2 regions of the Chitinimonas sp. JJ19 genome follow, and region 2 is predicted to be linked to the other one. Evidence: predicted binding sites of a transcription regulator. Region 2 holds the regulator's gene; the other holds the start of a gene.
What was found. The regulator FliA, encoded in region 2, starts transcription of late flagellar genes. The targets are predictions, from matches to a motif close to GCTAAAGNTNNNNNNNNNNCNGCCGATAAT.
Positions count from the first base shown of each region.

Region 1: the regulator FliA is predicted to act here: its motif matches at 2,728-2,757, upstream of V7714_RS05180 (flagellin N-terminal helical domain-containing protein).

Region 1 covers NZ_JBAMDD010000003.1:150,642-155,556, reverse strand. Annotated here, with positions in the region: gene fliD (flagellar filament capping protein FliD) at 1-536, opposite strand, end outside; gene V7714_RS05185 (flagellar protein FlaG) at 625-1,008, opposite strand; gene V7714_RS05180 (flagellin N-terminal helical domain-containing protein) at 1,089-2,654, opposite strand; gene V7714_RS05175 (NADPH oxidase family protein) at 3,055-4,915, shown strand, end outside.
Region 2 covers NZ_JBAMDD010000016.1:81,534-86,448, reverse strand. Annotated here, with positions in the region: gene flhF (flagellar biosynthesis protein FlhF) at 1-419, shown strand, start outside; gene V7714_RS17385 (MinD/ParA family ATP-binding protein) at 426-1,316, shown strand; gene V7714_RS17380 (RNA polymerase sigma factor FliA) at 1,652-2,398, shown strand; gene V7714_RS17375 (flagellar motor protein) at 2,474-3,214, shown strand; gene V7714_RS17370 (lysophospholipid acyltransferase family protein) at 3,343-4,086, shown strand; gene V7714_RS17365 (isoaspartyl peptidase/L-asparaginase family protein) at 4,098-4,915, shown strand, end outside.

The DNA of each region.
Region 1 (4,915 bases), on a different contig from region 2:
ATGCCAGACAGTGTATTGCTACCCGGGCCGATATCGACCTGGATGGCAGCCTGCTTGGCATTCAAGGTGAACTTGGTATCGGTAGGCTCGTAAGTGCCATCCGGATTCAGGTTTGAGGGGTCAGCCGGGTCTATCTGTTCCAGCGTCCCGAACTGTATGGTCAGCTTGCCGCTACCCACCACTGAATCGATGCTTGAATAGCTGCCTGACTTCACCTTATGGCTCTGGGCAATCTGGTCGACCTTGAGCGAATAGGAAGAAGCCGCGGCGATGCTCGATACCGTCACGGTCCCTATCGTGGTATCAGCCAGCGTTGCGCTCATCTTGCGGAACTGGCTGGTGGAAGTCAGCCCGGCCACCGTCCCCTGAAAGGTCGATAGCGCGCTCTTGACCGAGCCCAGGGCCGTCAGCTTGGCCTCGAACTCTGCCTTCTTGAGCGCCATCTGCTTTTCAGGCATACGCTCGGCAGTCATCAGTTGGGTGATCAGACCGTTGATATCAAGACCAGATCCTACGCCCGACGTGGTGATGGCCATGGCAAACTCCTTACACGACTGATTGCTGAACCAGGCTTAAAGCAATATTCAAGCCTGATTTAGCAATGCCCTGAGGGTGAAATCACCCTCAGGCTTTTTCCTTGATCAGCAAGCCCTGCAGCTTGTCGATGGCTTTGGCGATTGCCAGGACTTCCTCGGTAGGAATCTGGCGAACCACCTCTTCCGACTCCTTGTCGATCAACTTGACCACCGTCAGCTTGGTCGAATCGTCGATGGAGAACTGCAAGGAGTTGTTGAATACGGCCGAGGTCTTGTTCAGATTCTCTACCGCGTTCTTGACGTCTTCCGGGTCTATGCTGGCGCGCACAGCCTGGACTGCATCTGCGCTGACGCGTACCGCCTCTACTGCTTGCCCCGCAGAGGCAGCGTACTGGTTGCGGGCCACAGGGGCATCGGCGGTGCTGGTGCCACCCATCAGGGTGGTGGCTGAACTCAGTGTCTGGATTTGCATGATGAATCGCTCCTTGGGCAAACGCCCCGCTAGGCATAAAGCCTGGCGGGGCACTCACAGGCTAAGCACTAAAGCTTAGTTTAGCCGTTCAAGAGGCTCAACACCTGCTGAGGCAGCGCGTTGGCCTGTGCCAGCATCGCAGTACCAGCCTGTTGCAGAATCTGCGCCTTGGTCAGGTTGGCAGTTTCCGAGGCGAAGTCTGCATCGCGAATCCGGCTACGGGCGGCAGAGAGGTTCTCCGACGAGGTTTGCAGGTTCGAGATGGTCGCTTCGAAGCGGGACTGCAAGGCACCGAACTTGGCACGTTGAGCCGTGATCGCAGCAATCGCACCGTCTACCGTACGCAAGGCCTGGGTGGCACCTTCAACGGTGGAGATGTTGATCTCCGACACTTCCTCCAGCTCCGAAGCTAGCACCGTGCTGGCTTGCAAGCCCTGAGTATCGTCGTCGTCAAGGGCACCGAGGTTCAGTTCCAGCGTCGCATCCGATTCGACCGAGAAGGACGAGGTAGAGTTCAAGGTCAGCTGACCACCGTAGGTACGGGCGTCTTCTGCCGTATCGATCACTTCACCATCGGCCACGAAGGTGCCGCCGCTGGAGATGTAACCACCGCTGATGACCTGTGACGCAGACAGCGAAGTCAGCTTCACGGTGATGTTGCCACCGGTTGCGTTTTCCAGCACCAGTTCTTCACGGCTATCCGACAACTTGGCAGTAATACCGGTCAGCGAGGACTTGTCGTTGAAGGCGGTAACAGCCTCCTGCAGGTTCAGCGTACCGTTCTCATTCTTGGAGATGGTGAAGCTGACCGAAGCGACCTGCTCCTTGGCCTGGTTACCCAGCACTTCCAGCGAGTAGGCACCCGAGCCGGCGGTGTCGCCGCTGAACTTGAAGCTCGCTGTGGTCTTGGCGGTTGCCGTCACGCCCGTGCTGTCGGTCACCGCGTTGATCTTGGTGGCCAGCGAGGCAGCGGTATCACCCGTCACACCCGAGATGGTGGCCGCACCAGCAAAACCGCGCAGCTCGAAAGTACCGGCAGTCAGCACCGTACCGCCCGAGATATGGCCCGTACCGGAAAGATCGTAAGCCGCCACCTTGTCCGAACCCGAAGCGCGGATGCTGTTACCAACCTGGTAGGTACCGTATTGGTCGGTACGCAGGTTACGGGTGGTCGCCGTAATGTTCTGGTTGGCGTTTGCGCCGACCTGGAAGATGGAAGACGAGAAGGAACCGTCGAACATCTTGAGGCCGTTGAACTCGGTCGTGGTGGCGAAGCGGTCCAGTTCGGCAACCAGCTCGTTCACTTCGGAATTCAGTGCCTGACGGTCGGACGAGCTGTTAGTGGCGTTGGCCGACTGCACAGCCAGTTCACGGATACGCTGCAGGATATCGCCCATCTGCTGCAGGGCGCCTTCACCGGTCTGCGCCAGCGACACACCGTCGTTGGCATTGCGGCGGGCCTGATCCATACCACGAATCTGCGAGCTGAAGCGCTCGGAAATCGCGAGGCCGGCAGCATCATCCTTGGCGCTGTTGATGCGCAAACCTGAAGACAGGCGCTGCAAGGAGGTGTTGAGCGTATTCGCCGTATTGCCCAGATTGCGCTGCGCATTCAGCGAGGGAATGTTGGTGTTGATCGTTTGCATGGTCGTCTATCTCCATGGGAGGTTGCGTTTTCTTCAGGCCCGCGGAACCCTCGCAGCGCTGAATCCTGACTCACTTATCGGCCTGCGCTGGGAAAACTTTAGCGAAAGTCGATTTAGCTCATTGCTGCTGGGCTGAAGCGGAACATCCCTTGCCGCCCGGCCACTGCCTGCACTTGCGAACTGGATATCGTCAGCCCGGCACGATACTTGAGCCGTAAATGCAGAAAATCTAATTTACCTATCCACTGCCCATAAAAACCTGGCGGCTAAGAAGACCTTGCCGGCGGTGGCATACAGCCGTGTTTAAGCCCAGCAAGAACTTGCTTGTCGGTACGCTTAACGCTCTATGCACATTGCATATGTGAAAATAAGTCATTGAGTTTTATTGGCATTTACCGGCATGAGCAGCATCAGCATCCCCGTCCTGCAGGCACTGAACGACGACCCGGACAACCAGGCGGCCTATGGCCCACGCACGTACCGGCTGGCACAGGCGGCACTGCGGCGGCGCAGGCATATCAACTACCAGCAGTTCAAAGAGATCAGTGGTATTCGTTCCAGCTATATAGGCCGCGTGCTGTTCGAAGGCCTGGCCGGCGCAGGTGCCACCGTGCTGCCACCAGAGCGCCTGGCGCATTTCATTACCTTGCTCGATAGCGAGCTGCTGGACGACAAGGAGGCCGCAGCGTTCCTGGCCTTGAGAGGCAGCGCTGCGGCATTGACCCAGCGCCAGTTCAGCAAACTGCTGTTCAGCACCCTAAGCATGCTGGAACCCGAGCGGCGCAAGCTGGTATGCCGGCGGCTGACCTATAGCTTCTACCAACCCGATACCGGCACCGTGGCCCAAGCCGAACTGGATGCAAAGGATTTCAGCCTGCGCTTCCGCGCCCTGCATACCCTGCCGGGACAATTGAACAGCAAGCAGGTGAACTGGCTGGGCAAGCTGCGCCGCCGCACCGAAGCCAGTACCGTGCAGCAATGGCTGGGTGCCCCGCAGCAGCGCCAGCTGCTGTTCTGGTCGGCCGGGTATTTGCTGCTATGCCTGGTGGTCTTCGTCCTGCAGGCGCAAAGCTACCGTGCTGCCGGCGCCGACCTTGCCATACAACTGGCGCGCGGGGCAGCAGGGTGTGTCAATCTGGGCACGGCATTGATCTGCCTGCCCATGCTACGTAGCCTGACCACCACCTTGCATCGGCGTCTACCCCATATCCTGATGCCTTATGGCGCCCTGCGCAGCCTGCACAAGCTGGTCGGCGTTTCGCTGCTGGTCTTCAGTTTGATCCATATTGCCGGGCAACTGGCCCATCAGGCAGTGCTGGGGAATTCCCTGTCCGCCTTTCTTTGGCAGACCGCGCTGGGCATCACGGGCGTCATCTTGCTGGTGGTCATTGCCATCATGGCCGGCCTGGGTAGGCAGCGCTTCTATCGCAAGCCAGGCCGTTACACCTGGTTCAAGTTCAGCCACAAGCTGTATTGGGCCTGGTTCGGCCTCATGCTGTGGCATAGCCCGCAGTTCTGGCTATGGTTTCTGCTGCCCGGCCTGCTATTCGGCATCAATCTCCTATTCCAGGCCAAGCGCAAGTCCAAGCTCTCGTGCGTGGTCGGCATGGAATCAGCTGCCGAACAGATCACCATCCTGCAATTGCAACGCCCCAGCGGCTTTCAGTTCCGTGCCGGAGATTATGTTTATCTGCGCCTGCCTGAGATAGACCGTCAACAATGGCATCCCTTTACCCTCTCCTCTGCCCCAGGCCAGGACAAGCTGACCCTGCACATACGCAATGCCGGCTTATGGACTGGGCAGCTGCATGCACTGGCACGCCAGACGGGTGGCGCCACCCTGCCCATGCCGGCAGAGCTGGATGGCCCCTACTCCGCCCCCAGCGCCATCGCCATGCGTCACGATGTCACCATACTGGTAGCAGGCGGCATAGGCATCACGCCGTTTGCCTCACTGCTGCGCCATATCACCCTGCAGTCGCAAGCAGGCTTGCGACCGGTGAAGCAGCACGTCTATGTCTACTGGATATGCCGTACGCCCGACGCCATAGCCTGGATCAGGCCATTGCTGGATGAACTGGCAGACAGCCCCGCCGCCAGCTGGGTCAGCATTAAGCTGTTCTGCAGCGCCGTACAGCGTGACCTGGGCGATCTGGCCTTGCAACTGGCCAGCGAGCACTACCACCTGCGGCATGGGCGCGACGCGCTGACGGATTGCCGCTATCCCCTCCTCTGGGGCCGTCCCGATTGGGAACAAGAGC
Region 2 (4,915 bases):
TGGGCCAGCGTGACCAGCGCGTGGTCGAGCAGATCGCCCTGCTGGCAGGCCAGACCACCCCGGTAAAGCGTTTGCTCCTGCTCAGCGCCAATGCCCAGGGCACCACCCTGGACGACGTGGTACGGCGCTACCATGGCGAAGGCCTGTCCGGCTGCATCTTTACCAAGACCGACGAGGCCTTTTCGCTAGGCAGCGGCCTGGATGTCATCGTGCGTTACAAGCTGCCGCTTTACTACATTACCAATGGCCAACGGGTGCCTGAAGACCTGCACGTGGCCAGTGGCCTATATCTGGTAGACAGGGTCTTCAAGACGCCGCCCGAAGCCCCGGCTTACCGGCTCAAGAACGAGGAGTACCCGCTGTTTCTGGGGGCGCAGCAACCGTCGCTGGACTTTTCCTGGCGAGAAGCCGCCGCCTGATGTGCCATGGATAGGCTCAACAATATCGTTACCACGGTAGCAGCCGACCAGGCAGCCAGCTTACGCAAGCTGGTAGGCGGGCCCGGTGGTCGGGCGGTGGCCCTTACCGGTGGCAGCGGCACGGGTGTAACCACGCTGGCGCTCAATCTGGCTGCCGCGATATCGGCACAGGATATGCGCGTCCTGCTGCTGGACGAGGACGATAGCCGGCACAATGCCATCAACCGCCTGCAACTGCGCCAGCGCTATGCCTTCGAGCATGCCGCCGGGCGCGAAGTCCGGCTGGATGAACTGCTGCTTTCCGCTCCCGGTTTCGAGCTGATGCCCATCAAGCTGTCCGCCCCCCTGGCAGGCCACCTGCCCCCCGGCCGCGCCAATCAATTGGCCGACGAATACGACTCCCTGGTCGCCCGCATAGACTGGGTGCTGGTAGATGCCCGCCCGGTTGCCGACGACAACGCGCCTGGCCTGGCCTTGTCGGCGGACGAGGTCATCGTCGTCATCACCCCCTCGGGTGAGTCGATCACGGCGGCCTATGCCGCCATCAAGCGCTTGCATACCGAGTATGGGCGCCGTGATTTCCGCCTGCTGGCCAACCGGGTACGTACGCTGGACACCGCCATGGCCCTGTTCAAGCGGGTCAAGGAAGTCGCTGGCCGCTATCTGGATGTCAAGATGAAGCTGGTCGGCTTTGTCCCCGAGGACGAACAACTGGCTCGTGCCGACAAGCTGGGCCAACCGGTAGCCCATGCCTTCCCGCAAAGCGAAGCCAGCATCGCCTTCGCCCAGCTAGCCGCCGCCATGCGGCGCTGGCCCCGCAAACCGGGCAGTGCCGATAGGGAGAACCTGCTCTACCGCGCACTGGATGTCAGCCGCCGTCTGAGCAGCCTGCGCTAGCACACCCCGCAAAACCATGTTGCCACGGCCGGATTGGTAGATAGGCCGTGCCACCAGCGCACACCGCCATCATCAAGCACCTCAATGACTTGCACATGGACCGCCACACCGCGCACGCCAAGCCGGTTGCCAGCCTCCCAGGCTTGTCGTAAGTTTCGTTCCAAAGGCACCCGCGCCAGCAAAGCCGGCGCTGGGCCTGGAGCCCATGAGGTGCCAGCCGGCTGCTCCATATAATTCAACAAAGCGCACGTCAGCTGTTAATCTTGGATTGCCACATTGGCAAACCGGCCAGCGTGGCGCATAAAGAAGCCATACCCTCCCACCTGATGTCGAGCATGCCCACGTCCCGCGCCATAGGTGCATATCAGAAACACGCCACCGATCCGGTGGAAGAGCGCGTCAACAACTTTGCCCCGCTGGTCAAAAAACTGGCCTACCACCTGGTTGCCAGGCTGCCAGCCAGCGTGGAAGTGGATGACCTGATACAGGCCGGACTGATCGGCCTGATGGATGCTGCCCGTAACTTCGACCCAACCGCAGGGGTGTTGTTCGAGACCTATGCCACCCAGCGCATACGTGGCGCCATGCTGGACGAACTGCGCGAGGCCGACTGGCTGCCAAGGCAGCTGCGCCGCTCCATGCGCGATATCGAGGCCGCGCTGGTCAAGCTGGAGCACAAGCTTGGGCGTGCCGCCAATGAGTCTGAAGTGGCAGATGCCATGAACCTGCCCCTGGCAGACTACCAGGAACTGCTGGCCGATTGCCGGGGCCACCAGCTGATCTATTACGACGACCACGACAGCGAAGACGACAGCCGCAGTGCGCTGGACGCCATGGCGGCAGACCACAAGTCCGACCCGCTGAATGAGATAGATGACAACGCCTTCCGGCAGGTGCTGATCGATGGCATAGCCAGCCTGCCAGAGCGGGAGAAAATGGTCATGGCCCTCTACTATGAGCAGGAGCTGAACCTCAAGGAAATCGGCGCCGTACTGAATGTCTCCGAATCACGCGTCTGCCAGTTGCACAGCCAGGCCGTCGCCCGTTTGCGTGTCAAGCTGCGCGATTGGACACAGAAGTAAGCATGGCGTCACCAAGCAAGGCGCAATCTGCTATAAACGGCAGCAAACCAGATCACACAGAGATTACCCGTACACATGGATAGACTGAGCATAATCGGTATCCTCCTCGGCATTGCGGCCATCGTTGGCGGACAGGTGCTGGAGGGCGGCCAGATTTCTTCGCTGCTGCAGGTCACCGCCCTGTTGATCGTCATGGGTGGCACCATGGGTGCGGTACTGCTGCAAAGCAACGCCGCCAGCTTTATCGGTGGTGTCAAGATGCTGCGCTGGGTCGTGGCACCACCCTTGGTAGAACTGGAACCCTGGGTCAAGTCCATGGTGTCCTGGAGCAACACCGCCCGCCGAGGCGGCCTGCTGGCACTTGAGACCCCCTTGATGAACGAGAAGGATCCCTTTATCAAGCGTGCCTTGCAAATGCTGGTCGACGGTGCGGAGCCCGAGGCCATACGGCATACCATGGAACTGGAAATCACTGCCTACGAAGAAAAACACCGCGCTGCTGCCAAGATCTGGGAATCGGCCGGCGGCTATGCACCCACCATAGGCATTCTGGGCGCCGTCATGGGCCTGATCCATGTCATGGAGAACCTGACCGACCCCGCCAAGCTGGGTTCAGGCATCGCGGTTGCCTTTGTCGCCACCATATACGGCGTGGGTTCGGCCAACCTGTTCTTCCTGCCCATAGGCAATAAGCTCAAGCAGGTGATCGCCAGCGAGGTCAAGCGGCGCGAACTGGTCACCGAAGGCCTGGTTGCCATCGCCCATGGCGAGAACCCGCGCATTATCGAGAGCAAGCTGCGCGGCTTCCTGGTCTAAGCCGTGCGGCGGCCCTGCCTCCCGCCCCGCCGTAAGGCCCAGCTCGCCCGCTTGGCGAGCGCGCCTAGGCCTGCCAGTTGCACACCTGGTCCAGGCCCAGGCTGGCTGGCCACACGGCTGGCTGCGTCATGATCGCCCTGTTGCGCCTGCTCTGGCGCGTACTGGCCATATTGGATTTCGTCTTCTATACCCCCGTGCTGCTGTTGCTGGCACAACTGCCGCACGGTCTTATCCGGCGCATCTATCCACCGTTCTTCCATGCCTGGTGCCGCGCCTTTGTCCGCGCCCTGGGGGTAGAGCTGCGTTTACACCAGCATTACCGTGGTCAACTGCCCCAGCACTATGTGCTGATTGCCAATCACCCTTCCGCCTTTGAGGATATCGGCATCCCGGCCCTGTTTCCTGTCCGCTCCTTGGCCAAGGCTGAGGTGGCCGATTGGTGGATAGTGGGCAGAGTTGCCGTTGGCGCAGGCACCTTGTTTGTCAAACGGGAATCGTCCGATTCGCGCAAAGCTGCTACCCAAGCGCTGATTGATGCCGCCCGCAGCGGTAGTTGCCTGGCGCTCTATCCCGAAGGTGGCTGCAAGGGCCGGCGCCTGGGTGGGCGCTTTTTCAGCGGCGCCTTTATCGCCAGCTTTGAGAGCGGCACACCCATCGTACCGGTGTTTCTGCACTACCAAGCCCAGGAGGCCTTCGAATGGGCCGACCAGCACCTTTTGTCGAAACTCTGGCAAATCGCCACGTCGCCCAATCCCCGGGCCGACTACCATGTATTTGAACCCATAGACCCCCGCAATTTCGACACCCCAGAGAGCATGAAGGACCATGCCTACCGGCTCTACCAAGGCTGGCAGAAGCGCTTTCTGGAATAACCGCCCCTGCCATGCCCATAGCCCTCGCCCTACACGGCGGCGCCGGCACCATACGCGCCGCCGACCTGACACCTGAACTGGAAGCCGAGCTGATAGCCGGCCTCAGCGCCGCGCTTGATAGTGGCCTGAGCATCCTGCACGCGGGTGGCGCAGCCCTGGATGCCGTACAGGCATCCGTCATCGCCCTCGAAGACAATCCCCTGTTCAACGCCGGCCGTGGCGCGGTGTTCAATGATCAGGGCTTTATCGAGATGGAAGCCGCCATCATGGACGGCACGTTCCGCACAGCCGGCAGCGTCACCGGCGTCAGGCGCACCCGCAATCCAGTACAGCTTGCTCGCCTGGTCATGGCCCATACCCCCCATGTCACACTGGGCTTCGAGGCTGCCGATGCCTTCGCAGCAAAGATGGGTCTGCCCCAGGCTGCCCCTGAATACTTCCACACCAGCAAGCGCTGGGAAGCCCTGCAGTCCGAGCTGGCCCGGCTCAGGGCGGGTGGTAGCGATGCCGAAGTAAGCGAGCAGGTGAAGCACGGCACAGTGGGTGCCGTAGCGCTGGACACCGCTGGCCGCCTGGCGGCAGCCACCTCTACTGGTGGCCGCACCGCCAAGATGGCAGGCCGCATCGGCGATACCCCGGTCATCGGCGCTGGCACCTGGGCAGACGACCTGGTAGCGGTATCGGGCACCGGCCACGGCGAAAGCTTCATACGCTGCTGCGCCGCCCACGAAGTCGCCAGCCGGGTGCGCTATATGGGCCAGCCGCTGGGCGACGCCTGCGACGAAGTGGTGTACGGCCAGTTGCTGGAGCTGGGCGGCAGTGGTGGCCT